One region of the Ruegeria sp. BF6 genome, then DNA from elsewhere that is predicted to be linked to it. Evidence: riboswitches for the same ligand, from Rfam matches in the RefSeq annotation. Region 1 holds a riboswitch; the other holds the start of a gene.

Region 1 (14,471 bases):
CTTCCCATGTCAGGGCTTCGGAATACTCCGGATCGGGATGTGCGGGTGGAATGGTCGAAATCCCTTCCATCTTCTCCCGTGCGACGGCGAGGGCAGCGGCCATAACCGATTCATGGGCGATACGAACCGAGGCTGTGGCTTTGGTGACGCCATCCAGATAGACCAGCGACGAACCGGTCCCACCGCTGCCATAGGGGGTTCCGACGACGATGGATGAGGAAATGGATAACCCGGGATATTGTTCGAAAAATCTGTGAAACGGAGCTTCGCCCAAGCCTGACACAAAGATCGGCTCATTGTGTTCGATCAGGCGTACGTCCAGGAATATTCCCTCTAAATCGAGGACAACCAGCGCGTTGATCGCCGATCCCGAAAAGCCGGGCAGGGGGGCAAGCGGTTCGGTTTCAAAAACATATCCTGCCTTGGCCCCCCCCGAGTTCAGCAACTGATAGACACCGTTTTCACCGATGGGGTCACCGAGGGAGAACGGTGGCATGATAAGCTCGGAAAGCGTCGCCCGGTCCAGCGGCGCGGCCGGAACAAGGCGCGCCGAAAGGCAGAACAGCAGTGTGAACAAAATAACGCGCATGTAACGACCCTACGCAGCGGAGGTGCGCGCACCCTATTGGACATTGGTCGCAGACCCGGTCTACGACCAAAGGCCAATACGCAAGATTGGGGCTCGTTGGTAGGTTTAAGGCACTCTAACCAGCCAGCGGAGGAAGTAAGATGGCCTGGACAGCACCCAAACTAAAAGAAGTGAACTGCGGCATGGAAATCAACATGTACGCGCCGTCCGAGGACGAAGGTCGCGAATACGAACGCGATCTGTTTTGAACCGCGTCTGAACAGGTAACGGCCATGCGGTTTCTGGTTCTTGGCGCGGCGGCAGGTGGCGGACTGCCACAGTGGAACTGTGGTTGTTCCAATTGTCAGGATGCTCGTAGCGGCAAGATCGCCCCGGCGAGCCAGTCATCGCTGGCCGTTTCTCTGGGTGGACGCGATTGGGCGGTGCTGAATGCATCCCCCGATATTCGCGCCCAGATGATGGCCTGCCCCTCGATGCATCCGCGCGGCTTGCGGGGTTCACCTATTGCATCAGTTTTGCTGACAAATGGCGATATTGACCATATCGCCGGATTGCTTTCCCTGCGCGAGCAGACGCCGTTCACAATCTATGCGACTTCCGAGATCCACAAAGTTCTGGAGGACAACTGTGTGTTTGACGCGGTGAACGCGGAAAAGGTTTCGCGGGAACGGATTAAGATCGGCCACGGCTTTGAGGTTCTGCCGGGATTGCAGGCCCGGGTGTTCCCGGTGCCGGGCAAGGTGCCGCTGTTCATGGAAGGCGAGACGGTTCAGACCGATATGGTCGGGGAACAGACTGTGGGGGTTCGCCTGAGCGACGGGCAGACCGTGGCCTATTACGTTCCCGGATGCGCGGAAGTGACCGTGGATCTTCTGGAAACCTTGTCGGATGCGAACCATTTGTTCTTTGACGGCACGCTGTGGGACGACAACGAGATGATCCGGTCGGGAACCGGCGTGAAATCCGGAAAACGAATGGGGCATATCTCGATCGGCGGACCGGAAGGTTCGATTGCCCGACTGGCCGGGCTGAAGGCAGACAAGACTTTTATACACATCAACAACACAAACCCGGTCTGGCAGCCGGACGGCCCGGAACGCGCATTTGTTCACGCTCAGGGCTGGCGCGTCGCTGCTGATGGGATGGAGATAGTGACATGAACGCACACAGCCGCAACGTCGGAACACTGGAAGAGCGGCTGCGTGCGATCGGGGCCGAACGCTATCACGACAAACACCCGTTTCACCACATGCTGCACGGAGGACAATGTAATCCGGACCAGGTGCGGGCCTGGGTCATCAACCGCTGGGCCTATCAGGCAGCGATACCGATGAAGGATGCCGCTTTCCTGTCCCGGTGCAGCGATCCGCAGATGCGGCGGGAATGGCGCAGCCGGATCGAGGATCACGACGGTAATGTGGACGGTGGCGGAGGAATTCGCCGCTGGTTGAAGCTGGCCGAGTCGGTAGGGCTGGACCCTGATTTTGTTGCAAGCGGACGGGGGGTTCTGCCAGCCACGCAATTCGCTGTGGACGCTTATATCCGCTATGTACGAGATAAACCTTTGCTCGAGGCGGTGGCTTCGTCGCTCACTGAATTGTTCGCGCCCAAGATCCACGAACGCCGCATTGAGGGTATGTTGCAGCACTATGATTTCGCCGATGCCGAAAGCATGTCGTATTTCAAAAAACGTCTGACCGAGGCCCCAAAGGACGTGAAATTCGGATTGGCTTGGGTTCTGGAGCACGCCGACACGCCGGTAAAGGAGGATGCGGCCTGTGAGGCGCTGATCTTCAAGACCAATGTGCTGTGGGCGCAGCTGGATGCGTTGTGGGGAGCATACGTGGAACCGGGCCGCATTCCGCCCGGTGCCTGGCAGCCCGGAGAAGGCATGGCATGAGCCTGGCGCTAACCGATACGGATCGCCCTTATCTGCCGCGTGGTGTCCGAATGGTAGAGGACCGGCTACGGGGCGGCAAGGTTCTGCTGGCGCCTGAAAAGGCCATAGCTCTGGACAAGATTGGCGAAGCTATTTTGTCCCGGGTGGATGGCAACGCCGAGTTTGGCGCAATCATTGCTGACCTCGCAACGACTTACGACGCCCCCGAAGAGCAGATTTCCAAGGATGTGCAGCGGTTCATGATCGGGTTGCGCGCCCGGATGTTTCTGGGGGTCCACTTATGAGTGTACCTTCACCCATCGCCATGCTGGCGGAACTGACGCACCGCTGTCCGCTGGCCTGCCCTTACTGTTCGAACCCTTCCGATTTGCTGGGTCGTGACAGCGAACTGGACACTGAAACATGGGTCGATGTTTTTCGGCAGGCGGCAGAGCTCGGTGTTCTGCAGTTGCATTTGTCGGGCGGTGAGCCTGCATCGCGCACGGATATCGTGGAATTGATGCAGGGGGCACATGATGCCGGGCTGTATACCAATCTGATCACCAGTGGGATTGGTCTGACCCCGCGACGGCTGGATGCGTTAGAAGCGGCGGGGATGGATCACATCCAGCTTTCACTGCAGGGTACCAATGCGGAGCTGGCGGATTGGGTTGGCGGGTATCGGGGCGGATTTGATCGCAAGATGAAGGTGGCGGCCGAAATCAGAGACCGGGGAATTCCTCTGACGCTGAATGCGGTGATGCACCGGCATAATCTGGACGATCTGGAACGCACCATCGAATTGGCGGTCGAGATGGGCGCGCGCCGGCTTGAAGTGGCCTGCGTGCAGTTTCACGGCTGGGCCACGAAGAACCGCAATCACCTGTTGCCAACGCGTGAGCAGACAATAGAGGCCAAACGTATCGTGGCCGAGGCTGAAAACCGGCTGCGCGGGACGTTGGCCTTCGACTTCGTGCCGCCTGACTATTATGCGGATTTCCCCAAATCCTGCATGGGCGGTTGGGGATCGGCCGGGCTGAACGTGACGCCAAACGGGACAGTTCTTCCGTGCCACGCGGCCGAGAGTATTCCGCATCTAGCATTCGAATCTGTACAGGATAAAAAGCTTGCGGAAATCTGGTTCGATAGCCCGGCGTTCAATGCCTATCGCGGCACTGACTGGCTGCCCCAGCCGTGTCAGAGCTGTGACCGAAAGGAAATCGATTTCGGTGGTTGCCGCTGCCAGGCGCTGGCCATCTCCGGGGACGCGTCGGCCTCGGATCCGGTTTGCGGAAAATCCCCGAACCATGGTCTGATCACCAAGATTCTCGAGCAGGCGGCTAAGCCGACAGAAACGCCCATGTTGTGGCGGGGGGTGGTATCGTAAAAGTGAGCCTTTTTGAGGGGCTTTGTTGTCACGGTGCGCTTTATTGCTGGTTGCTCACCCTAAGAAGTTGCGAAAACCAATGGTTTATCGAGCGGTCGTTTTTGGGATGTATCGTTAATTGCCGGGCTGTTTGACCTGCTGTGTGTGTCGCCAGCTTTTTCGTCTAGATTGGCGATCACGCAGGTTCCGACTTTTGTTCTCAGCACATGTTTCTTTCACAGGTTTCAGCATGGTCTCATTGAACGGCTGCCATTTCCCCAAGGATGCAGTTTTGTATGCTGTGTACTTCTAATTGCGGCACATTTTGTCTTATGGGGGTTTGGAAGAGATTATGGCCGAACGTGGCGTTCAAGTGGACCTCGCCACTCTCAACAGGTGGGTTGTGAAGTCTTCATCGATGATCGCAGTGCGAGCGCGGGAAGCGTCCAGCCGTCGCCTAGTTCTCTGCCAAAGCGCTGTTCTTCGTTTGGCTCGGCTTGAGTCCACCCTTGGTATTGAGCAGAGTTCTTCTGCAGCAGGCACAATCGGTGCGGCCCATCGAACAGACACCGCGGCTGTACATCCCGGCGTTGTTGACGCGACCCACAGCATCGAGCATTTGCATAACCGGCTTAAACCGGTGCAGGGTGATATTCCCGGCCCCATGAGCCGGTTGACCGACTTCCCGTTCCCAGTCATAGGCGCACGGGCCACTTCCGGCATTTGAGACGCGAAGGAACTTGTTGAACCTACCCCGATGCCGGGCCTCACTGTGTTCTGCCGACGGCACGGTGACAAAGATCAGAGCGCGACATGATCCCCAAAAGCGATACGCTGATCGAGGTCAAGGACCTGCCCGCCCACGTCCCGATCTAGACCCGCAAGAAAAAAGGTGACATCGATCTGCCGTATGCGTCCGAGTCCGAGCTGCGCAAGGTCCGTCCAAGATGAGACTGGTGTTTCAGGATACGTATTCCTCGCTGAACCAGCGCATGACCGTGCGCGATATCATTACCGAGCCGCTGGTGGCCGCAAGCACGATCAAGGCAAACAGATCGATGCCCGTGTGCGCGAGATCGCGGCGCGCTGCAGGTTAATTCTGGAACATCTGCTCTGCGACGAAGGCGTTTCAGCCTTGGATGTGTCGATTCTGGCCGAGATGGGTGTCCCGTCCCTGTACGTCACCTACGATCTGTTCGTCGTGGTGAGAATGTCGCACCGGGTCACGGAGCTCTATGTCGGGAAATTCGCCGAATGCGCCCCAACCGAAACGTTGTTCTTTGCGCCGAAACACCCCCTATATCCAAGTTCTGCAGTGCGCGATCTGCACCGCCGTCCCGGATGCGGGGTTTGATCCGATCCGGCTTCGGGGCGAAACTCTCAACACGCTGGCTGCTCCGTCCGGGTGCCGGTTCCACACGCGCTGCCCGGTTGCCAAGGATAGATGCAGCGCCGAAGCGCCCGAATTGCGCGCGGTTGAACCGGAGCATTTGGTTGCCTGTCACTATACGTAAGAGTACGATTTCTTCCGCTCGTGGCGGTCAGGGCAAAAGCATGGGGTCAGGATCGTGTGACAGCAGGTCCTGAACCAACGGATTGGGAAAACGGCGGCGCAGCGTGATGGCGTAGAAGGCTTCCTTGATGCGCGGATGTTCCTGCGCTTCGACCAGCCGCCCTGAATTCAGTTCGTCCGTAACGACGATGGGCGCGACAAGGGCCAGCCCGATATCCTCGCGCGCCAAAAGTCGCACCATCGCCATGTCATCGACCTCGGCCGCGACTTGCGGGCGTTCTGACAGGCGGCTGGCCATGGCATCAAACGCTGTGCGCACGCTGTTGTCGGTGGTGGGCAAGATGAAAGGTTGCGTTTTCAACAGCTCTTTGATCGGCGTTTTGGGGTCCAGCCGGTCGGGCGTGCCGATGATGCTGACCGGCTGTTCAGCGATCTGGTGAGTCTCAAACGGGGTTAGGCTGTCATCCGGTGGCAGGCGATTCATCAGAACCAGATCGAGGTTCAGCGTCTCGAGCCCCTCCATCAACTCGGCCGGGCTACCGGACCGCAGGATCACCTCGACATCCGGCCGCGACAGGATGGGGCGTAGAAATCCGATCTGAAAGTTGCGCGACAGGGTCGCCAAGGCCCCCACGCGCAAGGCTTTGCGGGTCTGCACCGTCTCGGTCAGAGTGGCGACAAGTTCTTGTCCTGTCGAGAAAATCGCATCCGCATGGTCCAGGGCGATGCGTCCGGCCTCGGTGAGGTACAATTGACGACCGCGACGCTCGAAAAGATCGTGGCCCAACCGTTCCTCTAATTGCTTGATTTGCACCGACAAGGCGGATTGCGACAGGTTCAGCCGTTGTGCCGTACGGGTAAGGTTCCCGTCATGGGCCACGGCCCAGAAATACCTCAGGTGATGATAGTTCAGTGGCATAACGTTCTATTTAATAGAACGAAATAAGAAGAACAATGAATTTTTAATGACACAGAATCTGTCCTAACTGATTGTCCCAAACGGATAACCCAGGGACACGTCACCATGTTGTATCTCTATCTCCCGCTCCTCAGCCCGCTGATCCTGATCGCTGCTGCGATCTATGCAGGGCGTCATCCGGGACTGCGCCCGGGCCGAGTGCCGAAACTGGCCGAAGCCGCGGCCTTTGCCGCCTTCGTGATCGCCTCCACCGCTTCCTTTTTATTGGTGATCTACGGCCCCGGCACGTCGGCCTTGATCGGAGCCTTCGGCGTTGGGCTGTCAGTCCGGCTGGATGCGGTTAGCGCGGTGATGCTGGTGCTGGTCAGCTTCATTGGCTGGATCGTCCTGCGCTATTCTGTTACCTATATGGATGGCGAGGCCAGACAGGGCAAATTCACCCAATGGATGGCCTTGGTGCTGGCCTCGGTCCTGATGTTGGTTATGTCGGGCAACCTGATCCAGTTGTTGGTTGCGTGGACCACGACCAGTCTGGTTCTGCACAAGCTATTGCTGTTCTACCCGGACCGCGCAACTGCACAACGCGCCGCACGCAAGAAGGCAATTGTGTCACGGCTGAGTGAATGCGCCCTGGCCTCAGCCGTGGTTCTGCTGATCGCGGCAACCGGAACCACCGATATCCACACGATCCTGACGACGGTTCAGTCCAACTGGCTGACCACGACGGCGGCCCTGATGATCGCAGTCGCGGCAGTTCTGGCCTCGGCCCAGTTCCCAGTGCATGGCTGGCTGACCGAGGTGATGGAGGCCCCGACGCCGGTTTCGGCCCTGCTGCATGCGGGTGTGATAAATGCGGGTGGATTCCTGTTGATCCGCTTCGCCGATGTCATGCTGGCGGCGCCCGGAGTGATGGCCCTGCTGGTGATGTTGGGCGGGTTCACCGCGCTGTTTGGTGGGTTGGTGATGCTGACCCAACCTGCGGTAAAAACCTCGCTGGCCTGGTCCACGATTGCCCAGATGGCATTCATGGTTATGCAGTGTGGGCTTGCGCTGTTCCCGCTGGCGCTGCTGCATATCGTGGCGCATTCGCTGTACAAAGCGCATGCGTTCCTCAGCTCGGGTGAGGCGGTAAAAAACGTTACCGCCATTCACCGCCCCGGTCCCATTGCGGTGCCCAGTGCCAGCAACGTGCTACGGGCCTTCGGGACAGCGATCGTGATCTATGCTTTGGTCGGGACGGTGCTGGGCTTTGACGGCAAGTCGGTTCAGGCCATTACTCTTGGCGTCATCCTGATCTTCGGCGTGGCTTACCTGCTGGCGCAGGGCTTTGCCGATGCCGCGCCGCGTCAGCTGACACAGCGCACGGCGGTCTATGCGCTGGTGACCTCGGTCAGTTACTTCGTGCTGCAGATCATTGCGCAGCATGTGACCGCCGGAGCCTTGCCCGCCACCCCCGCGCCGGGACCGCTGGAATGGGCGCTGATCGTGCTGGCCTTGCTGAGTTTTGGGTTCGTTGCGGTGGCGCAGGCGACTTTCCCGCTGTGGGCGGCGCACCCGGCAGCGGCGGGCCTGCGGGTTCACCTGTCAAACGGTCTTTATGCCAACGCGATTTTCGACAAGTTGCTGGACGGTTGGTCCAGACGGTCCGCAGCCTGAAAGGAACTGAACCGATGTTTGCAAAGCTCGAAGCGTATACCGCACCACTTCTGGAACTGGTGGCCGAAGCCAAATCCGCCGCTTATGCGATCCCGCCCTTGTTCCCTTTATCTTCGAATGTCGCGGTGAACCCGTTTCTCGGCCAAAGCGACGAGCCGCTGGCCGTGACCTCGGCGCGACTGGCGCGGGTTGCGGGCACACGGATCACACCTGATCGGACACATTGGGCTGCAAAGTTGCGTACGGGTGAGATGACCGAGGCGGACATTCTGGATGCGCTTTCTTCAATTGAGGGACCGTTCAACGTCCCAAGCCTTGAGGATGTCATGGTTTCGCTGAAAACGGAGGCGCCGCATACCGAAGCTTTGCCCACTGTGGCTGAACTGGCGGCCGAGGTTTCCGGTACGGACTGGCCTGCCCTGATTGAGGACCGCATCGGCATCTGGGCGGCCAGCCATTTCGATCAAGGGCAGGCTTTGTGGCAACAGGCCCGGACCGGAGGCGCTTTCAGCGCCTGGCGCGAGTTTGCCTCTCGCGACCTGACGCCGGAAATTCAGGGTCTGACCGGGTTTGGCGCCTTTGTTGCGGGTACCAATCGGTCGCATTGGCGGGCAATTGGCCGGTCGTCCGAACGGCTGGGGCTCAGCACCGAGGCAGCCGCTACCGCCTATCATCGGTGGCTGACGACCCTGGGCGGATGGGCGCAATACGCGCGCTACCTGCAGTGGGACGCCGAGTTGAAAGGTGAACAGAACAATACCGTGACCGAGCTGTTGGCCGTGCGGATGGTCTTCGATGAGGCGCTGTTCGTGCTTTACGAAGATCAGATCGCCGAGCGATGGGCAGAGATTGTGGCCGCGCATGCGTCACCGGTGACGCCAACCGCCGATTTCGTGATCGATGCTGTTTTGCAGGAGGCCGCCGAACGGGCACAACAACGCGCATTGGGAGAAAGGCTGCTTTCGGGCACCGCGCGCAAAGCCGATGGTCGGGCGCAGGTGCAGGCCGCGTTCTGCATCGACGTCCGGTCCGAGGTGTTCCGCCGCGCGTTTGAGGCGCAGGATCCCGGGATCGAAACGCTTGGGTTTGCGGGGTTCTTTGGCCTTGCCAGTGCGCATAAGGCAGCGGGGTCGGATGTCACCGAGGTCCATGGCCCGGTGTTGTTACAGCCATCCGTGTGCTCTCAGGCCAAGGAACCGGCGGGTGCGGATCTGGCCCGCCGTTACTCGGCCCGGGCCAAGCGGGCCTGGGGCCGGTTCAAGCTGGCCGCTGTATCCTCGTTTGCTTTTGTCGAGGCGACCGGGCCCTTGTATGCCGGAAAGCTGATGCGCGACGCATTGGGGGTTGCCGGAAAGTCCAAGGTTGACCCGGCACCGCAATTGGACCCGAACATCGATCTGGACACTCGCGTTGGCATGGCCAAGGCGGTGCTGACGGCGATGTCTCTGACCGACAGTTTCGCCAGGATCGTTCTAATGGTCGGGCACGGGGCCGAGGTGACCAACAACCCGCATGAAAGCGCACTGCATTGCGGCGCGTGCGGAGGTCATGCAGGCGACGTGAACGCGCGGCTGTTGGCCGGGTTGCTGAACGATGCGCAGGTGCGCTCGGGGCTGGCGGGGCAGGGGATCGATATCCCCGCCGACACCCTGTTCGTGGCCGCAATGCACTCGACCACGACCGATCGGGTCAGTCTGTATGAGCAGGATTTGCCGCCCGGCGACCGGGCCGGTGATCTGGCGCAGGTGAAAACCTGGCTGGATGTGGCCGGACAGCTTGCCCGGGCTGAACGCGCGGAACGTCTGCCGCGCGCCGACAACGCCACGGATATTCAGCGTCGCGCGCAGGACTGGGCTGAAACCCGCCCCGAATGGGGCCTGGCCGGATGCCGTGCCTTCATCATAGCCCCGCGTCATCGCACGGACGGGGCGAACCTGGAAGGGCAAGCCTTCCTGCACAATTACGATTGGCGCAAGGATGACGGCTTTGGCGTGCTGGAACTGATCATGACCGCCCCGGTGGTGGTCGTCAGCTGGATCAGCCTGCAATATTACGGCTCGACCGTGGCGCCCGCCCTGTTCGGCGGCGGCAACAAGCTGCTGCACAATGTGGTCGGTGGTATCGGTGTGCTTGAAGGCAACAACGGCGCGCCCCGTCCGGGCTTACCGTGGCAGTCGATCCATGACGGCGAAAGCTATCAACATGAACCGCTTCGCCTGTCGGTTGTCGTCGAAGCACCGCCCGAGGCTATGTCGGGCATTCTTGATCGGCACCCGCAGGTGCGGGCGCTTTTCGACAACGGCTGGCTGCATCTGATCGCCATGGACGACCAGGGCAAGCTGGCCTGGCGTTATACCGGAGACCTGAACTGGACCCCGATCAGCGTCCCGTCCGATCAGGTCATCGCGGCGGAATAAGGTGAAGCCGACCAACGGACTGCATGCGAAACGGGTTGTCTTTTGGTCGGTTCCCGCCTAGTCAGAGCCTCACCTCGGGGTGCGTGGCCTGCCGCGCTGAGATGCCATTGGCGAACCCGTTGAACCTGAACCGGCTAGAACCGGCGGAGGGAAAGGTGACGGTTTCATCCATCCTTGCCCTCTCGCCGCAATGGAGGATGACATGAAACATCTGATGATTGCTGCGGGAATCCTGAGCGCGACCACGGCTATGGCAGCCGATAAACCTCAGCTGACCGTGTATACCTATGACAGTTTTGTCTCGGACTGGGGCCCCGGCCCGCAGGTGAAAGAGGCGTTTGAGGCGGTCTGTGACTGCGAGCTGAACCTTGTCGGCGTCGAGGACGGCGCGGCGCTGTTGTCGCGTATCCGGCTGGAGGGTGAGAACTCGGATGCCGACGTAGTGCTGGGGCTGGACACCAATCTGATCACCGCGGCCAAGGAAACTGGCCTGTTTGCCCCAAGCGCAGTCAGTGCCGAATACACGCTGCCGATCGAATGGACGGATGACGTGTTCGCGCCCTACGACTGGGGCTATTTCGCTTTTGTCCATAACGCGGATGCGGCAGCGCCCGCGAACTTCCGTGAACTGGCCGAGGGTGACACCAAGATCATCATTCAGGACCCGCGATCCTCGACCCCCGGTCTGGGACTGCTGTTGTGGGTGCAGGCGGCTTATGGCGATGAGGCGCCAGATGTCTGGGCCGGTCTTGCCGACAACATCGTTACCGTGACCAAAGGCTGGTCCGAGGCCTATGGCCTGTTTCTGGAAGGTGAGGCCGACATGGTCCTCAGCTACACCACCTCGCCCGCCTATCACCTGATCGCCGAGGAAGACGCCAGCAAAGCGGCGGCCGCTTTCGACGAAGGGCACTATATGCAGGTCGAGGTTGCGGCCAAGCTGGCCGGGTCCGATCAGCCGGAACTGGCGGATCAGTTTCTGAACTTCATGGTCTCAGATGCGTTCCAGCAGATCATCCCGACCACCAACTGGATGTATCCGGCGGTGACCCCGGCAGTTGGTCTGCCCGAAGGGTTCGAGACGCTGATTCAGCCGGAAAAATCCCTGCTGTTTTCTCCGGATGAGGCCGCCGTTGTGCGGGATCAGGCGCTTGCGGAATGGCTGAGCGCGCTCAGCCAGTAAGCCCCTGGCCGGGTGTTGGCGCGGCGGCTATGGTTGCCGCGCTGATTTTGGGGACACTCGCCGCCGTAGCCCTGCGGGCCGAAGCGGCAGGTGGATTCGGCCCGGCGGATTGGGCCGCCTTGCGGTTCACGCTTGTGCAGGCGGTTTTGTCGGCCCTGTTCAGTGCAGCGCTAGCGGTTCCTGTTGCGCGGGCACTGGCCCGGCGGCGATTTCCGGGACGACGCTTTCTGATTGCTTTGCTCGGGGCGCCGTTCATTCTGCCGGTCATTGTGGCAATCCTCGGGCTGTTGCAGGTCTTTGGCCGCGCGGGCTGGATTTCGGAGGTATTGGGGTTCTTTGGTTTGCCGCCGATGCGGATCTACGGGTTGCACGGCGTTGTGCTGGCACATGTATTTTTCAATTTACCGCTGGCCACGCGGCTGATCCTGCAGGCCTGGCAGGAAATCCCGGCCGAACGCTTTCGTTTGGCCGCGCAACTGGGCTGTGACGGGATGGCGATGTTTCGTCTGATCGAACTGCCAATGCTCAGGCGCATCCTGCCGGGTGTACTGGCCGTGATCTTCGCTATTTGTCTGACCAGTTTTGCCGTCGCCCTGACCTTGGGCGGAGGGCCACGCGCGACGACGATTGAACTCGCGATCTATCAGTCCTTTACCTATGATTTTGACCTTGGCCGGGCGGCGTTGTTGTCCGCCTTGCAACTGGCCCTGACGGCAGCGGCTGCACTGGCCGCCTTGAAGTTCTCGCGCGGAGATGGGTTTGGGGCAGGTCTGGACCGGGCCATCCGCCGATGGGACGGCGGCGCGCCGGTGCTTGACACGTTTTGGATACTGGCGGCGGCGGCGTTTCTGCTGCTGCCCTTGGCGGCAGTGGTCATTTCGGGGATCTCGGGGCTGTTCGAGATGCCTCCGCTGGTGTTCCGCGCCGCGCTGATCTCGGTTCTGGTGGCGGCGGCCAGTACGGCCGTCCTGTTGATGCTGGCCTTGCCCATGGCCATGGCCGTTGCGACCGGGCGGTATGGGATCGTCGAACTCAGCGGTATTCTGGGGCTGGCGGCGTCGCCCTTGGTGATAGGAACTGGCCTGTTCATCCTGATCCGTCCGGTGGCCAACCCAACCGCACTGGCGCTGCCGGTGACGGCGCTGGTGAATGCGGTCATGGCGCTGCCATTCGCCCTGCGTATTCTGGTGCCTGCGGCGCGGGATGTGGTCACGCGGCATGGGCGGCTGGCACTGTCATTGGACATGGGCAAAAAGACCTTTTTCACCCGGATTCTGCTGCCCCGAATGCGCCCGCAAATCCGCTTTGCTGCAGGTCTTGCGGCCGCGCTGTCGATGGGTGATCTCGGTGTGATCGCCCTGTTCGCCGATCCGCAGATCGCAACCTTGCCGCTGCAGATTTACCGGCTGATGGGGGCCTATCAAATGCAGGCGGCGGCCGGGGCGGCGCTGTTGCTTTTGTTGCTTTCGATGGTGGCGTTCTGGCTTTTGGATCGCGGAGGGCGATTACATGCTGAAACTTGACGGTTGCGTCATTGAGAATGGCGGTTTCACCTTGCAGGCTGACTTTTCTGTCGAGGCCGGGTCCAGCGTTGCTATCGTCGGCCCCTCCGGCGCGGGAAAGTCGACGCTGTTGGAGGCCATTGCCGGGTTTCGCGGCCTCAAACAGGGGAAAATCCTGTGGCAGGGGCAGCGCATCTCCGGTCTCGCTCCTGGCAAGCGCCCGCTGGCGATGCTGTTTCAGGATGGCAACCTGTTTCCACATCTGACGGTTGAACAGAACGTTGCTCTGGGCCTGCGCCCCAACGGGCGGCTGTCGGCCGAGGAGCAATCGCAGGTCCAGATCGCGTTGGCCCGCGTGGCACTGCCCGGCTTTGAGGGACGCAAACCGGCCGAGTTGTCGGGCGGGCAACAAAGCCGGGTGGCGTTGGCCCGGGTCCTCGTGCAACACCGTGAAATGCTGTTGCTGGACGAGCCTTTTGCGGCGCTGGGACCCGCACTGAAAGCCGAAATGCTGGACCTTGTTGCGGGGTTGCTGACCGAGACCGGAACAACCCTGCTGATGGTCAGCCATGACCCGCAGGACGCCCGCCGCATCGCCGACCAGACCGTGCTTGTGGCCGACGAACGGGCGCACCCGCCTGCGGCGACAGAGCAGCTGTTCGACAACCCGCCACCCAGTCTGCGTGCCTATCTGGGTTAGCCACTATCTTCGGTTGTGGAAGATGAAACCAAGGAAGTTCAGCAGAACCTGCGCCGCCAGGATTTGCGTGCTTTCCGTCTGATCATAGGCCGGGGCAACCTCGACCAAGTCGATGCCGACCACGTTGCCGCGCTTGCTCAGCCCCTGCAGGATTTCCAGCACGTCATAATACAGAAACCCGCCATGACTGGGCGTGCCGGTTCCCGGCGCGATAGAGGGGCAGAACGCGTCGATATCTATGGTGACATAATAGCGTGCGCCCTCGGGGATACGGTCCAGAACACCATCCGTTCCCAGTTTGCGCACCTGCCGGACCGAAAGGATATCCGAGCCGCGCGCGCGGGCATCCACATAGCCTTCCCTGGCAGTCGAAGACACGTTGCGGATGCCCAGCTGCGTCATCCCCGAGACATAGTCCTTTTCGATCGCCCGTCGCATCGGGTTGCCGTGACCTTGGCTGACGCCGTGGCGCTCGTCCACGAAATCCAGATGCGCGTCAATCTGGACTAAGTGAATCGGGCCGTTCTTTTCGCAATCCTCGGCAAAAGCACGGATGCAGGGAATGTTGACCGAGTGATCGCCTCCGATCGTCACCGGCAGGGCACCGGCGTCCAGTATCTTTTTCACCCCGTATTCGATGTTAGCGTGGCTTTCGTCTGTCTTGGTATGAACGATATCAGCGTCGCCCAAATCAACGATACGCACATCGCTGCCCAGATAGGTGGCGTCATCCTCATGGTCATAGGC
Region 2 (14,471 bases), on a different contig from region 1:
GTGGCGGAAGAACCACGGCAGGCGGTTGAGTTCATTGCGCAGCGTGGTGAATGCCAGAACGGCACCGGGCCTGATCTGTGCAGTCTGATCGTTCAGGCTGGTCAGTTGATGGCGGCTGCGGAAGGATCGCCACAGCAGCCGCCGCCGTTTCAGACGCAACCGGTATTTCTGCACCCATCCTATGGCCGGAAGAGTATCGGTTGCACGGTCGGTCATGGGCGGCTCATTTCGCGTAATTGCCGTTCTGATGCCAGCGCCAGGCATCGCCGATCATTGTCTCTAACGTTGATTTTTTCGGCGTCCAGCCCAGCTCTTGCCCGGCGCGGACCGAGCCCGAGACCAGTTTGGTGCAATCCCCGGCGCGGCGGGGGCCGATAGAATACGGCACCTCGCGATTGGTGACGGCTTTGGAATGGCCGATTACTTCCATCACCGAAAAGCCCGAGCCGGTTCCCAGGTTAAACACCCGGCTGCCTTTGCCCTGTTCCAGCCAATTGAGACCCAGCACATGTGCATCGACCAGATCGCAGACATGCACATAGTCGCGGATGCAGGTGCCGTCCGGCGTGTCGTAATCAGTGCCGAACACGGTCAGCCCGTCGCGCTTGCCGTCGATGGCGTCCAGCATCAGCGGCACCAGATGGGTCTCGGGGCGGTGGAATTCGCCCACCTCGCCGTCCGGATCGGCGCCGGCGACGTTGAAATAGCGGAAGATGACGTGATTCAGACCGTGTGCGGCTTGGAAATCGCGCAGGATATCCTCGATGGCGCGTTTCGATGCGCCATAGGCGTTCAGCGGTTCCTGCGGCGTGTCTTCGTCCAGCACCACATTGTCATGTTCGCCATAGGTGGCGCAGGTCGACGAGAAGACAAAGTTCAGGCAACCTGCGGCGACCGCAGCTTCTATCAGGGACAGCGAGCCGGTGACGTTGTTGGTCCAGTATTTGCCGGGTTCGGACATGGCTTCACCCACCTGGCTGAGGGCGGCAAAGTGCATCACGGCGGCAGGTTTGTACTTGCCAAAGACCTCATCCAGTCGGGCGCGATCCAGCAGGTCACCCTGTTCAAACGGGCCGAATTTTACTGCGTCCTGCCAGCCAGTGATCAGGTTGTCATAGGTCACTGGTGTATAGCCTGCCTGCGCCAGCGCCTTGCAGGCGTGCGATCCGATATATCCGGCACCGCCGGTTACAAGAATGTTGGTCATCTATTCTTCCAGGTTTATTAACTGTGCACAGCTACGCCGTCAGGCCTATGTCGATTGGGGGAATAACCTCACTCCAACCCCATGGCGGCCATCATTTCTTCCAGCTTGGGGACGTCCTGAGGGTTGTTCAGCTCCCAGAACTGGCGGCCTTTGGCCTCGACCTCGACGCACAGAACCTTGCGGCCGTTTTCCATGAAACGCAGCTGTTCCAGCCCTTCCAGTTGCTCCAGCGGACCAACGGGCCATGCGGGGTAGGCGGCCAGCGCATCGGGGCGATAGGCATAGACGCCGACATGGTGGAAAACCGGGGTTGCGTCGTCTCCGGCAAAGGTTTCGGCGGTATAGGGGACGACCTCTTTCGAGAAATACATCGCGCTGTTGTCGGCGGCGAACACCGCGGTGGTGCCGCCGACGCGCCCGTTCTTGCGGTCGTTCAGCAGGCTGTTCAGCGCGTTGCCGTCACAACGCAGAACCGGTGTCGCTACCCCGGCTTCGGGCGCGGCGCGCAATCCGGCGATCAGGTCTTCAACAAACCAGTGTGGGGTCAGCGGCGCATCGCCCTGCAGATTCACCACGATGTCGTAACCGGCACCAAGCTCAGTATGCGCTTCGGCGCAGCGTTCGGTGCCATTGCCGCAGGTTTCCGAAGTCATCACAACCTCGGCCCCGAAGCCTTCGGCCACCTCGCGGATGCGGTCGTCATCGGTGGCGACAACCACCTTGTCGACGCCCGAGACCGAACATGCCGCGCGCCAGGACCGTTCGATCAGGGTCATTGCATTGCCACTGGCGCCGGTCAGCGGGACCAGCGGTTTGCCCGGATACCGGGTCGAGGCGTAACGGGCGGGAATGGCGATCAGAACGGACATCAGGCCTCCTTCAGCTCAACGCCCGGAGCGTAAGCGATAAAGAACGGGTTTGCATATTCGTCTTTGCCATAGGTCAGCGGTGTGTGGTCATCAAAGCGCACAACCTTACCGCCGGCGCCCGCCAGAACGGCGTGACCTGCGGCGGTATCCCACTCCATCGTGCGACCTACACGGGGATACAGATCGGCCTCACCCGTTGCCACCAGACAGAATTTCAGCGACGAGCCCGCGCTCTTGCTGTCCTGTACCTGGTATTTGTTGATGTAATCCTCGGTCGCCTGATCCCGGTGCGATTTCGACGCCACGATCAACAGCGCCGAATTGTCTGGTTTAGAGACTGATATCGGCAAAGCATCCCCGGCTTGCGCTTTGTCCAGCGCGCCGGTTTCTTCGACCGATTGACCATTGGCCTGCGTATAGAACATTCGCTCTTTCGCAGGCGCATAAACCACGCCGCGGGTTGGAACGCCGTTTTCCACCAGCGCGATGTTCACCGTGAAATCGCCGCGGCGGTTGATGAATTCCTTGGTGCCGTCCAGCGGATCGACGATCAGGAACGTGTCACCCTTTTTCGAATGTGAAGCGGCCTGTTCCTCGGTCACCAGCAGGATGTCGGGGAAGGCGTCGCGCAGACCGGCCGAGATCAACGCATCGGCGGCCTCGTCCGCTTCGGTCACAGGGCTGGCGTCGGATTTGACTTTGACGTCGAAATCATCCGAATTGTAAATCTCCATGATCTTGTCGCCCGCTTCCAGGGCCAGACGACGAATGACGGGGATGAGGGCGTCGTAGGTCACAAAAATGCTCCGTTCCTGCGATTTGTTGATCGAATATCCTGACGGTCTTATGATGTGCCGGTTACGGATCGGCAAGAAATTCGTGGCAGATTACAGGCGAAAAACGGGAAAGACGCTTCGGGTGTATTATTTCAAGCGAAACCAGACATTACTGGGCGGCGCGTTCACAACCGCCGAGCTTATTTTCCATGCCGTTGTGCGCAGTGTGCGATCACAACACAGCAACGCGGTGCTGGCCATCCTGGTCAATATTCTGCAAGTCCTGGCCCTGGTCGCGGTGATTTACGTGATCATGTCCTTCATGGGCCCGCGTATTGCCAGAATCCGGGGCGAGTTCGTTTTGTATCTGCTGTCCGGCGTTTTCTTGTTTGTGACGCATATCAGATCTGTCAGTTCGGTGGCGGGGGTCAGCACCGGGGGTAACCCGATGATGCTGCACTCGCCGATGAACATGATGGTCATGTTGCTGGCGACCGCGTTCGGCACGCTTTATACGCAGATGGTCACAATCATCATCATACTGTTCCTTTACAGTGTCACTGTGTCGCCAATTGAGATTCAGGACCCAGGCGGTGCTTTTGGGATGTTGATACTGGCCTGGTTCACCGGATGTTCCGTCGGTGTGGTATTCATGGCCCTGAAACCATGGTTGCCAACCGTTTCCACGATTCTAAGCAACATCTACCGCCGTCTGAACATGATCTTTTCGGGGAAAATGTTTCTGGCAAATGCGTTGGGTGGCGCCACGCTGGCCATGTTTGCGTGGAACCCACTGTTTCACATCATCGACCAGTGCAGGGGGTTCGTGTTCCGCAACTACTTTCCCCGCAATACCAGTTGGGAATATGCGCTTTGGGTTGGGCTGGCCTTGCTGCTGATCGGGCTTTTGGGGATCTTTTTCTCGCGTCAGCATGTATCCCAGAGCTGGAGCGCGCGCCGCTAGCCTGCCACGCGCAGGGTCAGATTGATCCGACCGCCCTTGGGCAGCAGTTTCGAAGACCCGAACCGGATACGGTCAATCCCGTGATATGTCAGCCGGGCCGGACCACCCATGATCACCACGTCGCCGGAGTTCAGCCAGATCGACTCGGTCTTGCCGCCGCGCGTCTGGTTGCCGATGCGAAACAGCGCGTCATCCCCCAATGAGATCGACAGCACCGGCCAGGAAAAATCGACCTCGTCCTTGTCCTGATGCAGCCCCATCCGGGCACCTTCACCGTAATAGTTGATGAGACAGCAATCGGGGTCGCGGTCAGGGCTGGCCAATTGGTGCCAGATATCAAGGATGGGATCAGGGATCGCGGGCCAGTCCGCCCCTTTGGGGTGCTGTCCTTGGTATCTGTATCCGGCCCTGTCGGTCACCCAGCCCAGCGACCCGGCCGAAGTCATGCGCACCGACATCTCTTTGCCCGAAGGCGTCACTGGCCGAAACAAGGGGGCCGATTTCAGAATCGGGCGCAGTACCTCGATCAACTGCACTTGGGCTGCGCTGTCCAGATAGCCTTTCCTGATTTCAAAACCGCGCAAAAGTAGTCGCGCCATTCAAGATTCCCCAATCCTAACCAAAACCTTGCCAAAAAGGCTGCAGATTCCCGAAAACCTGCCTTTTACACCGCTTGCAGGGCTCGTTTCACGCCCTTATATACGCCGGGACGCGCGATGGTGTAGGACCGTTCGTGCATATCAGATCGGGGCCGGGTGCCATAACGGGTTCGGACCTCGGACATCGCCTTGAAGAGAAAGGGATTGAACATATGGGAAAAGTAATCGGAATTGACCTCGGGACCACCAACTCGTGTGTGGCCATCATGGACGGCTCGCAGCCCAAGGTCATCGAAAACGCAGAAGGGGCGCGGACCACGCCCTCGATCGTCGCCTTCACCGAAGATGAGCGACTGGTCGGTCAGCCTGCAAAGCGTCAGGCGGTCACCAACCCTGACAACACGATCTTTGGCGTCAAGCGTCTGATCGGTCGTCGTGTGGATGATGCAGAAGTCGAAAAAGACAAGAAAATGGTGCCGTATGCCATCGTCGATGGCGGCAATGGCGACGCGTGGGTGGAAGCTCGCGGTGAAAAGTACTCCCCAAGCCAGATCTCGGCCTTCACTCTGGGTAAGATGAAGGAAACTGCCGAGAGCTATCTGGGTGAGGAAGTCACGCAGGCGGTCATCACCGTTCCGGCCTATTTCAACGACGCACAGCGTCAGGCCACCAAGGACGCCGGTAAAATCGCCGGTCTGGAAGTGCTGCGGATCATCAACGAGCCGACTGCTGCCGCGCTGGCCTATGGTCTGGACAAGCAGGAAACCCAAACCATCGCGGTCTATGACCTTGGTGGCGGTACCTTCGACGTGACCATTCTGGAAATCGATGACGGCCTGTTCGAGGTCAAATCGACCAACGGTGACACCTTCCTGGGTGGTGAAGACTTTGACATGCGCATCGTCAACTACCTGGCGGACGAGTTCAAAAAGGAACACGGTGTCGATCTGTCTGCCGACAAGATGGCCCTGCAGCGTCTGAAAGAAGCCGCTGAAAAAGCCAAGATCGAGCTGTCCTCGACCTCGCAGACCGAAATCAACCAGCCGTTCATCTCGATGGGCTCGAACGGTCAGCCGCTGCACATGGTCATGAAACTGACCCGTGCCAAGCTGGAATCGCTGGTCTCCGACCTGATCAAGAAGTCGATGAAGCCTTGTGCCGCTGCTCTGAAAGACGCCGGTCTGTCGGCCGCCGACGTGGACGAAGTTGTTCTGGTCGGTGGCATGACCCGGATGCCGAAAGTGATCGAAGAGGTCACCAAGTTCTTCGGGAAAGAGCCGCACAAAGGTGTTAACCCGGACGAAGTGGTTGCCATGGGTGCCGCCATTCAGGCCGGTGTTCTGCAGGGTGACGTCAAAGACGTGGTTCTGCTGGACGTGACCCCGCTGTCGTTGGGTATCGAGACGCTGGGTGGCGTGTTCACCCGTTTGATCGACCGTAACACCACGATCCCGACGAAAAAGTCTCAGGTCTTCTCGACCGCCGAGGACAACCAGAACGCCGTAACCATCCGCGTGTTCCAGGGTGAGCGTGAAATGGCTGCGGACAACAAGATCCTCGGTCAGTTCAACCTCGAAGACATCCCGCCCGCACCGCGTGGCATGCCTCAGATCGAGGTGACTTTTGACATCGACGCCAACGGTATTGTCTCGGTTTCGGCCAAGGACAAAGGCACCGGCAAAGAGCAGAAGATCACCATCCAGGCATCGGGCGGTCTGTCCGACGAGGACATCGAAAAGATGGTCAAGGATGCCGAAGAGAACGCGGAAGCCGACAAGGAACGCCGCGAGCTGGTCGATGCCAAGAACCAGGCGGAAAGCCTCATCCATTCGACCGAGAAGTCGATGGAAGAGCATGCCGACAAGGTCGACCCGACCACCATCGAAGCCATCGAGCTGGCGATTGCCGCACTGAAGGACGAGCTGGAAACCGAAAATGCTGACAAGATCAAGTCCGGTATCCAGAACGTGACCGAAGCTGCGATGAAGCTGGGCGAGGCCATCTACAAGGCGCAGTCCGAAGAGGCCGACGACGAACCTGCAGCGGCAGATGCTGCTCCGGCTGGTGATGACGACATCGTCGACGCCGAGTTCGAAGATCTGGACGGCGATAAGCGTAACTAACGGGTAACCGGGCCAATTCGGGCCGGTCCGGTTGCCGGGCCGGCCCGATTACGTTGAGGCAGAAGGAAACACTGATGTCAAAACGCGACTACTACGATGTGCTCGGCGTGTCCAAGGGCGCATCGGCGGACGAGATCAAGAAGGGCTTTCGCAAGAAGGCCAAAGAATTGCATCCCGATCGCAACAAGGACAACCCGGACGCTGAATCGCAGTTCAAAGAAGCCAACGAGGCCTATGACGTTCTGCGCGATGCCGACAAAAAGGCCGCCTATGACCGATTTGGTCATGCCGCCTTTGAAAACGGCATGGGCGGTGGCGGCGGTCGTCCCGGCGGCGGCTTCGGTCAAGGCGATTTCTCCAGCGCGTTCTCTGATGTGTTCGACGATCTGTTCGGCGATTTCATGGGTGGCCAACGCGGTGGCGCTGGTGGCGGACGTCGGGCCGCACGCGGGTCCGACCTGCGCTATAACCTGCGGGTGTCACTGGAAGAGGCGTTCTCGGGCCTGCAGAAAACCATCAGCGTGCCCGCAGCCGTTGCCTGTTCGGCCTGTGACGGTTCGGGTGCTGAAGGTGGTGTGGAACCAGTCACTTGTCCAACTTGCTCGGGCATGGGCAAGGTTCGTGCGCAACAGGGTTTCTTTACTGTTGAACGCACATGTCCGACATGTTCCGGATTGGGCCAGATCATCAAGAATCCCTGCAAGTCCTGTAGCGGAGCAGGTCGCGTCGAAAAAGAACGCGCGCTGTCCGTCAATATCCCCGCCGGTGTCGAAACCGGTACCCGAATCCGCCTGGCAGGCGAGGGTGAGGCCGGGATGCGCGGTGGTCCTCCGGGTGATCTGTATATCTTTGTCGAAGTGTCCGATCACAAACTGTTCGAACGCGACAGCGTGAACCTGTATTGCCGCGTGCCGGTCAGCATGGCCAAGGCCGCGCTGGGCGGATCGATCGAAGTGCCGACCATTGACGGTGGCCGTGGTCGCGTGCAGATTCCGGCCGGTAGCCAATCGGGCCGTCAGATGCGCTTGCGCGGCAAGGGTATGCCTGCCCTGCGCGGCGGCGGTGTTGGTGACATGTTCATCGAACTGGCTGTGGAAACTCCGGTCAACCTGACCGCTCGCCAGAAAGAACTTCTGCGCGAGTTCGACGATCTGGGTGAGGATAACCACCCGGAATCGAATAGCTTTTTCTCTTCCGTCAAGTCCTTTTGGGACGGGATGAAAGGCTGAGTCCGCATCCAGTAATTGTAATAAATGAGCCGGTCCAATGGGCCGGCTTTTTTTCACCCCATAAGTCCAGTTTGCCTGTCAACTGCGCCAAAATTGGCCCTTGATTCCCCTGCCAACCCCTGAGATTGTCCGCCCAACCGTTGGGGTGCCCTGATCAAAGGGCTGAGAGGCGTGAATGCGCTAACCCATCGAACCTGATCCGGGCAATACCGGCGTAGGGAACGGTCTCACAGTGCTAAGACGTTTTCCATGCCCCGTTGCCCATTTTGAATTGGAGCAACGATATGGCGCATATTGCCCTGACAATTGCGGGCTCGGACAGTGGTGGCGGGGCCGGGATACAGGCAGACCTCAAGGCGATGTCCGCCTTGGGCGTGTACGGCGCCAGCGTGATTACGGCAGTGACGGCGCAGAATACCCAAGCGGTGACGGCAGTGCATGGGATACCGCTGGATGTGGTGTCCGCCCAGATCGAGGCGGTTCTGACCGATCTGGACGTCGGCGCGATCAAGATCGGGATGCTGGCGACGCCAGAGATTATACAAACGGTTGCGGAATCCATTGCCGGGTTTGATGGCCCCGTCGTGCTGGACCCGGTGATGATTGCGAAATCCGGCGATGCGTTGTTGGCGCGGGACGCGGTGCAGACTTTGCGCGATCTTCTTCTGCCGTGCGCTACCGTACTGACCCCGAACCTGCCCGAAGCCGCCTGTTTACTGGGTGGTGCCGAGGCCGACTCTCCCGATCAGATGATCGCGCAAGGGCTTGCCTTGTGTGGGTTGGGCGCGGGTTCGGTGCTGATGAAAGGGGGACATGGCCACGGGAAAATCTGCTATGACTTGCTGGTTGATACCTCCGGTCGGGTGGCCGAGTTCACCGCCCCTCGGAGGGAAACGCGCAATACACATGGCACCGGGTGCACTTTGTCGTCGTCGATTGCAGCGGGGTTGGCTCGGGGCTTCGGCCTGACTGAGGCCGTCGCGCAGGCGCATGAGTACCTGCAGGGCGCTATTGCCCGGGCGGACGGTCTGATGATCGGACATGGACACGGGCCGGTCCACCATTTTCACCGGGTCTGGCCCGCGTGACGGTCTGGTCGGTCATAGGCTCGGGTGTGGCTGGTTTGGCCGTGGCCAGCGAGCTTGTTTCGCGCGGCGTCAAGGTTCAGGTCTTCGATCCCGCTGGCCCGCCGGGTCCGCATGGGTGTTCCTGGTGGGCGGGTGGCATGCTGGCCCCGTGGTGTGAGTATGAAAACGCCGAGGAGCCGGTGTTGCGGTTGGGTCAGGCTGCGCTGGGCTGGTGGGCGAAGCGAACGCCGGTGGACCGGCGGGGCACGTTGGTCGTGGCCCGCCCGCGCGACCTGCCCGATCTGCGCCGGTTTGCCCGCCGGACCGAAGGCTACAGGGACGTCGAGCAGCCCCAAATCGCCAAGTTAGAGCCTGATCTGAACGGATTCAGCAAGGGTCTCCATTTCACGAATGAAGCGCATCTAAACCCACGCCAGGCCTTGCGGGACCTTCATAAGCATTTGCTGGAACACGGGGTTCAATTTCACCGCAAACTCGCTCCATCGCGGCTTGAAAACGCAATCGACTGTCGGGGTTTGCACGCCCGCGAAGTGCTGCATGATCTGCGGGGCGTGAAGGGTGAGATGCTGGTAATCCGCTGCCCGGACGTGACCCTGACGCGGCCCGTGCGTCTGCTGCACCCAAGGATGCCGCTTTACATCGTACCCCGTGGCGACGGTATTTACATGCTGGGCGCGACGATGATCGAAAGCGAGGACAGCAGCCGCATCACCGCGCGCTCGATGCTGGAACTGCTCAGCGCGGCTTATGCGCTGAACCCCGCCTTTGGTGAGGCCGAAGTGCTCGAGATCGGGGTCGATCTGCGCCCGGCCTTTCCTGACAACTTGCCGCGTATCCGGCGGCTGGGGCGCACGATTTATGCCAACGGACTATACCGCCACGGCTATCTGCTGGCCCCGGCGCTGGCGCAGGGCGCGGCAGATCTGGCGCTGGATAACAAACATTCGGAGATGGTCGATGAAGATCGAGCTTAATGGTGAATCGCGCGAGGTGCTCGCCGAAACCCTCTCGGACCTGCTGGTCGAATGCGGGTTCTCAGGCCGGGTGGCGACGGCCGTCAACGAGGATTTCGTGCCCTCGGGTCTGCGCATTACCCACAAACTGGCTGACGGCGACCGGATCGAGGTTGTCGCGCCGATGCAGGGGGGGTGAAAATGAAGAGCTTCTACGGCACCCAACTGCCCAACCCTCTGATGCTGGGTACGGCGCAATATCCCAGCCCCGCGATCCTGGAACAGGCGTTTCGGGACAGTGGTGCCGGGGTTGCCACTGTGTCGCTGCGGCGCGAAGCCGGGGCCGGGCAAACCTTTTGGCAGATGATCCGCGACCTGGGCGTGCTGGTCCTGCCGAACACCGCCGGGTGCCACACCGTCAAAGAGGCCGTGACCACCGCCCATATGGCGCGGGAAGTGTTTGAAACAAGGTGGATCAAGCTGGAACTGATCGGTCACACCGACAGCCTCCAGCCGGATGTGTTTCAACTGGTCGAGGCCGCACGCGTCCTGACCGGGGACGGGTTTCAGGTTTTCCCCTACACCACTGACGACCTGATTGTGGGAGAACGTCTGCTGGCGGCGGGTTGCGAGGTTCTGATGCCCTGGGGCGCGCCCATTGGGTCAGGCCGGGGCTTGAACAACGTATACGCTCTGCGCGCGATGCGGGCTGAATTCCCGGAGGTACCGCTGGTGATCGACGCCGGGATCGGACTGCCCAGCCATGCGGCGCGGGCGATGGAGCTGGGATATGACGCGGTTCTGCTGAACACCGCGGTGGCCCGGGCCGGAGATCCTACCGCCATGGCCCGCGCGATGATGCTGGCGATTGAAGCCGGACAATTGGCCTATCAGGCTGACCCGATCGAAGCGCGCGATATGGCGGAACCCTCCACCCCGGTGATCGGAAAGGCCTTTCTGTCATGACCCTCGACCGGTTTTACCCGATTTTCGACCACTCGGATTGGCTGCGCCGGATGCTGCCCTTGGGTGTGAAACTGGTACAGTTGCGGATCAAGGACCAGCCCGATGCGGTGGTGCGCGAACAGATTGCCCTGTCGCGCGATCTCTGCCGCCAGCATGGCGCGGTTCTGGTGATCAACGACTACTGGCAGCAGGCGATTGAGGCCGGGTGTGACTGGATTCACCTCGGGCAGGAGGATCTGGACGAGGCCGATCTGACTGCCATCCGCAAGGCGGGGCTGAAACTGGGCGTCTCGACCCACGATGACGATGAGTTGGAGCGAGTTCTGGCGATAGACCCGGACTATGTGGCGTTAGGGCCGGTCTATCCGACGATCCTGAAAAAGATGAAGTGGCATCAGCAGGGTTTGCCCCGGGTCACCGAATGGAAGGCGCGGGTGGGTAAAATCCTTCTGGTCGGTATCGGCGGGATGAGCGTTGAACGCGCGCCGGGTGTGTTGCAGGCGGGGGCCGATATCGTATCAGCCGTCACTGATATCACGTTGAACGCTGATCCAGAGGCCCGCGTGCGCCAATGGATCGAGGCCACGCGATGAACCGCTACTCTCGTCAGACAATCCTGCCCGAGGTCGGGGCAGAAGGACAGGCCCGCCTGTCCGTCGCGCGCGTTCTGGTGGTGGGCGCGGGCGGGCTGGCTGCCCCGGCGCTGCCACTACTGGCGGGGGCTGGGGTAGGTCAATTGACCATCATGGACCGTGATGAGGTCGCGCTGTCGAACCTGCACCGGCAGACGTTGTTTGCCGAGGCAGACAGCGGCCGTTCGAAGGTTGAGGTCGCGGCGGATCGCTGTCGATCCCTGAACGCGGAAGTCATTGTGATTGCCAAAAAACAGACTCTGACAAATAAAAATGTGACTGAATCCGTGGAACAGGTTGATTTGGTTCTTGATTGCGCTGACAGCTATGCGGCCAGCTATGTCCTGTCTGACACCTGTTTCGCGCTCGGTAAGCCTTTGATTTCAGCATCGGTGCTGGGGTTCACGGGATATGTTGGCGGCTTTTGCGGTGGAGCGCCGTCCCTGCGGGCGGTCTTTCCCGATGCACCTGACAGCGGTGCAAGCTGTGCGACGGCTGGTGTGCTCGGCCCCGTCGTGGGAATTATCGGCGCGATGCAGGCGCAGATGGCACTGAACCTGATCCTTGGCCTTCAGCCTTCGCCGCTGGGACAGATGTTGCAGATCGATGGGCAAACGTTCCGCAGCACCACATTTCGCTTTGACGGAGCTCCCGAGCCAGAACGGCACTTTGCTTTCATATCGGCCAATCAACTGACCTCAGAAGACCTGATCATCGAATTGCGCGGTCCGGATGAGGTCCCAGGTCCGATCCATCCCAATGTCCGGCGCGAATCCGTGGAGTCACTCAAATCAGAGCCAAACAAAGGGAAAAGACTGGCGCTTTGCTGCGCTACCGGCCTTCGCGCGTGGCGGGCCGCTGAAGAACTGCAACCGGATTGGCCGGGCGAGATTGTCCTCGTCGCGGCCTCGACCTCATGAGCGAAAAGGAAACGCGAGACATGAAGAAACTGATCACAATGATCGCCCTGCTGGCCGCCGCGCCCGCCTGGGCCGAAGACAAGATGACCGTTCTGCTGGACTGGTTCATCAATCCCGACCACGGTCCCATTATCGTGGCACAGGAAAACGGTTACTTCGCCGATGAGGGGCTTGAGGTCGAAATCATTCCGCCCGCCGATCCCTCGGCGCCACCGCGTCTGGTGGCCGCTGGTCAGGCGGATCTGGCGGTGTCTTATCAGCCCCAGTTGCACCTGCAGATTCACGAGGGCCTGCCGCTGAAACGCGTCGGCACACTGGTTGCCACTCCGCTGAACTGCCTGCTGGTGCTTGAGGATGGTCCGATTGAAACGCTGGCCGACCTCAAGGACAAGAAAGTCGGGTTCTCTGTCGCCGGTGTGGAAGAGGCGGTTCTGTCGGCGATGCTGAACACCCATGACGTCGCGCTGGACGATATCGAGATGATCAACGTGAACTTCTCGCTGTCGCCGTCACTGATGAGCGGTCAGGTGGACGCGGTGATCGGGGCTTTCCGCAACTTTGAACTGAACCAGATGGATATCGAAGGCGTAGCGGGCCGGTGCTTTTATATCGAAGAAGAAGGTGTACCGCCCTACGATGAGCTGATCTATGTGGCCAACCCCGAAACAATGGACGCCGAAAAGGTTGCACGTTTTCTGGCTGCCACCGAAAAGGCGACCCAGTTCATCGTCAACAACCCGGAGAAAAGCTGGGAGATTTTCGCCGCCACCTCGCCCGAGTTGCAGGATGAGCTGAACGCCCGCGCCTGGGTCGACACGCTGCCCCGCTTTGCCCTGCGTCCCGCGGGCTTTGACGCTGGCCGATATGCCCGGTTCGAGGCATTCCTGAAAGACAGCGGCATGATCGACGGCATCAACCCGGTCAGCGACATCACCATCGACGTGACCGTGCAATGAGCGGATACGGCAAAGCATTCACGCTTATGCGTGACACTGCGCAGGGGCCGTGGCGGGACTATACCCGCCACGCCTTTGTCGAAGGGATGAAGGACGGCACCCTGCCGCGCGCGGCGTTTCTGCATTACCTTCGGCAGGACTACGTGTTCCTGATCCACTTTTCCCGCGCCTGGGCACTGGCGGTGGTGAAATCCGAGACCCATTCCGAGATGCTGACATCTGTTGCGACGGTAAACGCGCTGGTGGCCGAAGAGATGCAGCTGCATATCGGTATTTGCGCGGCAGAAGGCATCTCGGGCGAAGAATTGTTCGCGACCGAGGAACGGGCGGAAAACATGGCCTATACCCGCTTCGTGCTCGAGGCCGGGTATAGTGGCGATCTGTTGGACCTGCTGGCCGCGCTGACGCCCTGTGTGATGGGATATGGTGAGATCGGTGCCCGGTTGGCCACCGAGGCCACATCCGTCACCTATCAGGACTGGATCAACACCTATGCCAGTCCAGACTTTCAAGAGGCGTGCCAGGCGGTCGGAGAATTGCTGGATACGGCTCTAACACGTCGCATTGGGGTGGATTTTGAGGCCTCACCGCGGTGGCAACGTCTGTGTCGGACCTTCCGCACCGCGACCGAGCTTGAGGAGAATTTCTGGCAAATGGGCCTGACCCCGTGACCCCGGCACCCGACCTGACCATCAGCGGTTCGGCCACAATCGGTGGCGCGACTCTGTTCGCACCGTTGACGCTGACCCTTGGGGCGGGGCAATGGACGTGCCTGTTGGGCGGGTCGGGTGTTGGAAAAACCACGGTTCTGCGCTTGATTGCAGGGCTGGACACCGGGGCTGAGTTCACCGGCAAGATTGCGGCCAGCGATATCCAACTGGTGACCGAGCGCGTAGCCTATATGGCGCAGGACGATCTGCTGTTGCCCTGGGCGACGGTGGCGCAGAATGTTTCACTGGGCGCGCGGCTGCGGGGTGAGAAGCCGGATCTTGCCCGCCGCGACCGGCTGATCGAAAGGATGCGCCTGCAGGATCACGTGACCAAGAGACCCCGCGAACTCTCGGGAGGGCAGCGGCAGCGCGTGGCCTTGGCGCGCACGTTGATGGAAGATCGGCCGATTGTGCTGCTTGATGAGCCGTTTTCAGCGCTCGACGCCCGCACCCGCGCGGACATGCAGGATCTGGCGGCT

The links. A riboswitch is a leader RNA that binds a small molecule or an ion and turns the genes downstream of it on or off. The one in region 1 is predicted to bind thiamine pyrophosphate.
Region 2: another riboswitch for thiamine pyrophosphate. It lies ahead of thiD (bifunctional hydroxymethylpyrimidine kinase/phosphomethylpyrimidine kinase); the one in region 1 lies ahead of thiB (thiamine ABC transporter substrate binding subunit).

What each region holds. Positions count from the first base shown of each region.
Region 1 covers NZ_JBQFTN010000025.1:481-14,951, reverse strand. Annotated here, with positions in the region: gene ACR0IM_RS23510 (4Fe-4S binding protein) at 1-589, opposite strand, end outside; gene pqqA (pyrroloquinoline quinone precursor peptide PqqA) at 730-837, shown strand; gene pqqB (pyrroloquinoline quinone biosynthesis protein PqqB) at 862-1,749, shown strand; gene pqqC (pyrroloquinoline-quinone synthase PqqC) at 1,746-2,489, shown strand; gene pqqD (pyrroloquinoline quinone biosynthesis peptide chaperone PqqD) at 2,486-2,773, shown strand; gene pqqE (pyrroloquinoline quinone biosynthesis protein PqqE) at 2,770-3,855, shown strand; partial or broken gene ACR0IM_RS23480 (IS6 family transposase) at 4,085-4,273, shown strand; gene ACR0IM_RS23475 (hypothetical protein) at 4,782-4,931, shown strand; gene ACR0IM_RS23470 (hypothetical protein) at 4,901-5,188, shown strand; gene ACR0IM_RS23465 (oligopeptide/dipeptide ABC transporter ATP-binding protein) at 5,070-5,348, shown strand; gene ACR0IM_RS23460 (LysR family transcriptional regulator) at 5,376-6,266, opposite strand; gene ACR0IM_RS23455 (proton-conducting transporter transmembrane domain-containing protein) at 6,372-7,922, shown strand; gene ACR0IM_RS23450 (YbcC family protein) at 7,937-10,339, shown strand; TPP riboswitch at 10,405-10,509, shown strand; gene thiB (thiamine ABC transporter substrate binding subunit) at 10,542-11,522, shown strand; gene ACR0IM_RS23440 (thiamine/thiamine pyrophosphate ABC transporter permease ThiP) at 11,498-13,045, shown strand; gene ACR0IM_RS23435 (thiamine ABC transporter ATP-binding protein) at 13,032-13,724, shown strand; gene speB (agmatinase) at 13,728-14,471, opposite strand, start outside.
Region 2 covers NZ_JBQFTN010000003.1:136,863-151,333, forward strand. Annotated here, with positions in the region: gene ACR0IM_RS11025 (glycosyltransferase family 2 protein) at 1-216, opposite strand, end outside; gene galE (UDP-glucose 4-epimerase GalE) at 224-1,207, opposite strand; gene ACR0IM_RS11035 (3-deoxy-manno-octulosonate cytidylyltransferase) at 1,276-2,076, opposite strand; gene cysQ (3'(2'),5'-bisphosphate nucleotidase CysQ) at 2,076-2,873, opposite strand; gene ACR0IM_RS11045 (ABC transporter permease) at 2,995-3,816, shown strand; gene ACR0IM_RS11050 (alpha-ketoglutarate-dependent dioxygenase AlkB family protein) at 3,813-4,415, opposite strand; gene dnaK (molecular chaperone DnaK) at 4,628-6,538, shown strand; gene dnaJ (molecular chaperone DnaJ) at 6,613-7,767, shown strand; TPP riboswitch at 7,899-8,005, shown strand; gene thiD (bifunctional hydroxymethylpyrimidine kinase/phosphomethylpyrimidine kinase) at 8,052-8,855, shown strand; gene ACR0IM_RS11070 (FAD-dependent oxidoreductase) at 8,852-9,829, shown strand; gene thiS (sulfur carrier protein ThiS) at 9,813-10,007, shown strand; gene ACR0IM_RS11080 (thiazole synthase) at 10,010-10,774, shown strand; gene ACR0IM_RS11085 (thiamine phosphate synthase) at 10,771-11,367, shown strand; gene ACR0IM_RS11090 (ThiF family adenylyltransferase) at 11,364-12,326, shown strand; gene ACR0IM_RS11095 (ABC transporter substrate-binding protein) at 12,347-13,282, shown strand; gene tenA (thiaminase II) at 13,279-13,953, shown strand; gene ACR0IM_RS11105 (ABC transporter ATP-binding protein) at 13,950-14,471, shown strand, end outside.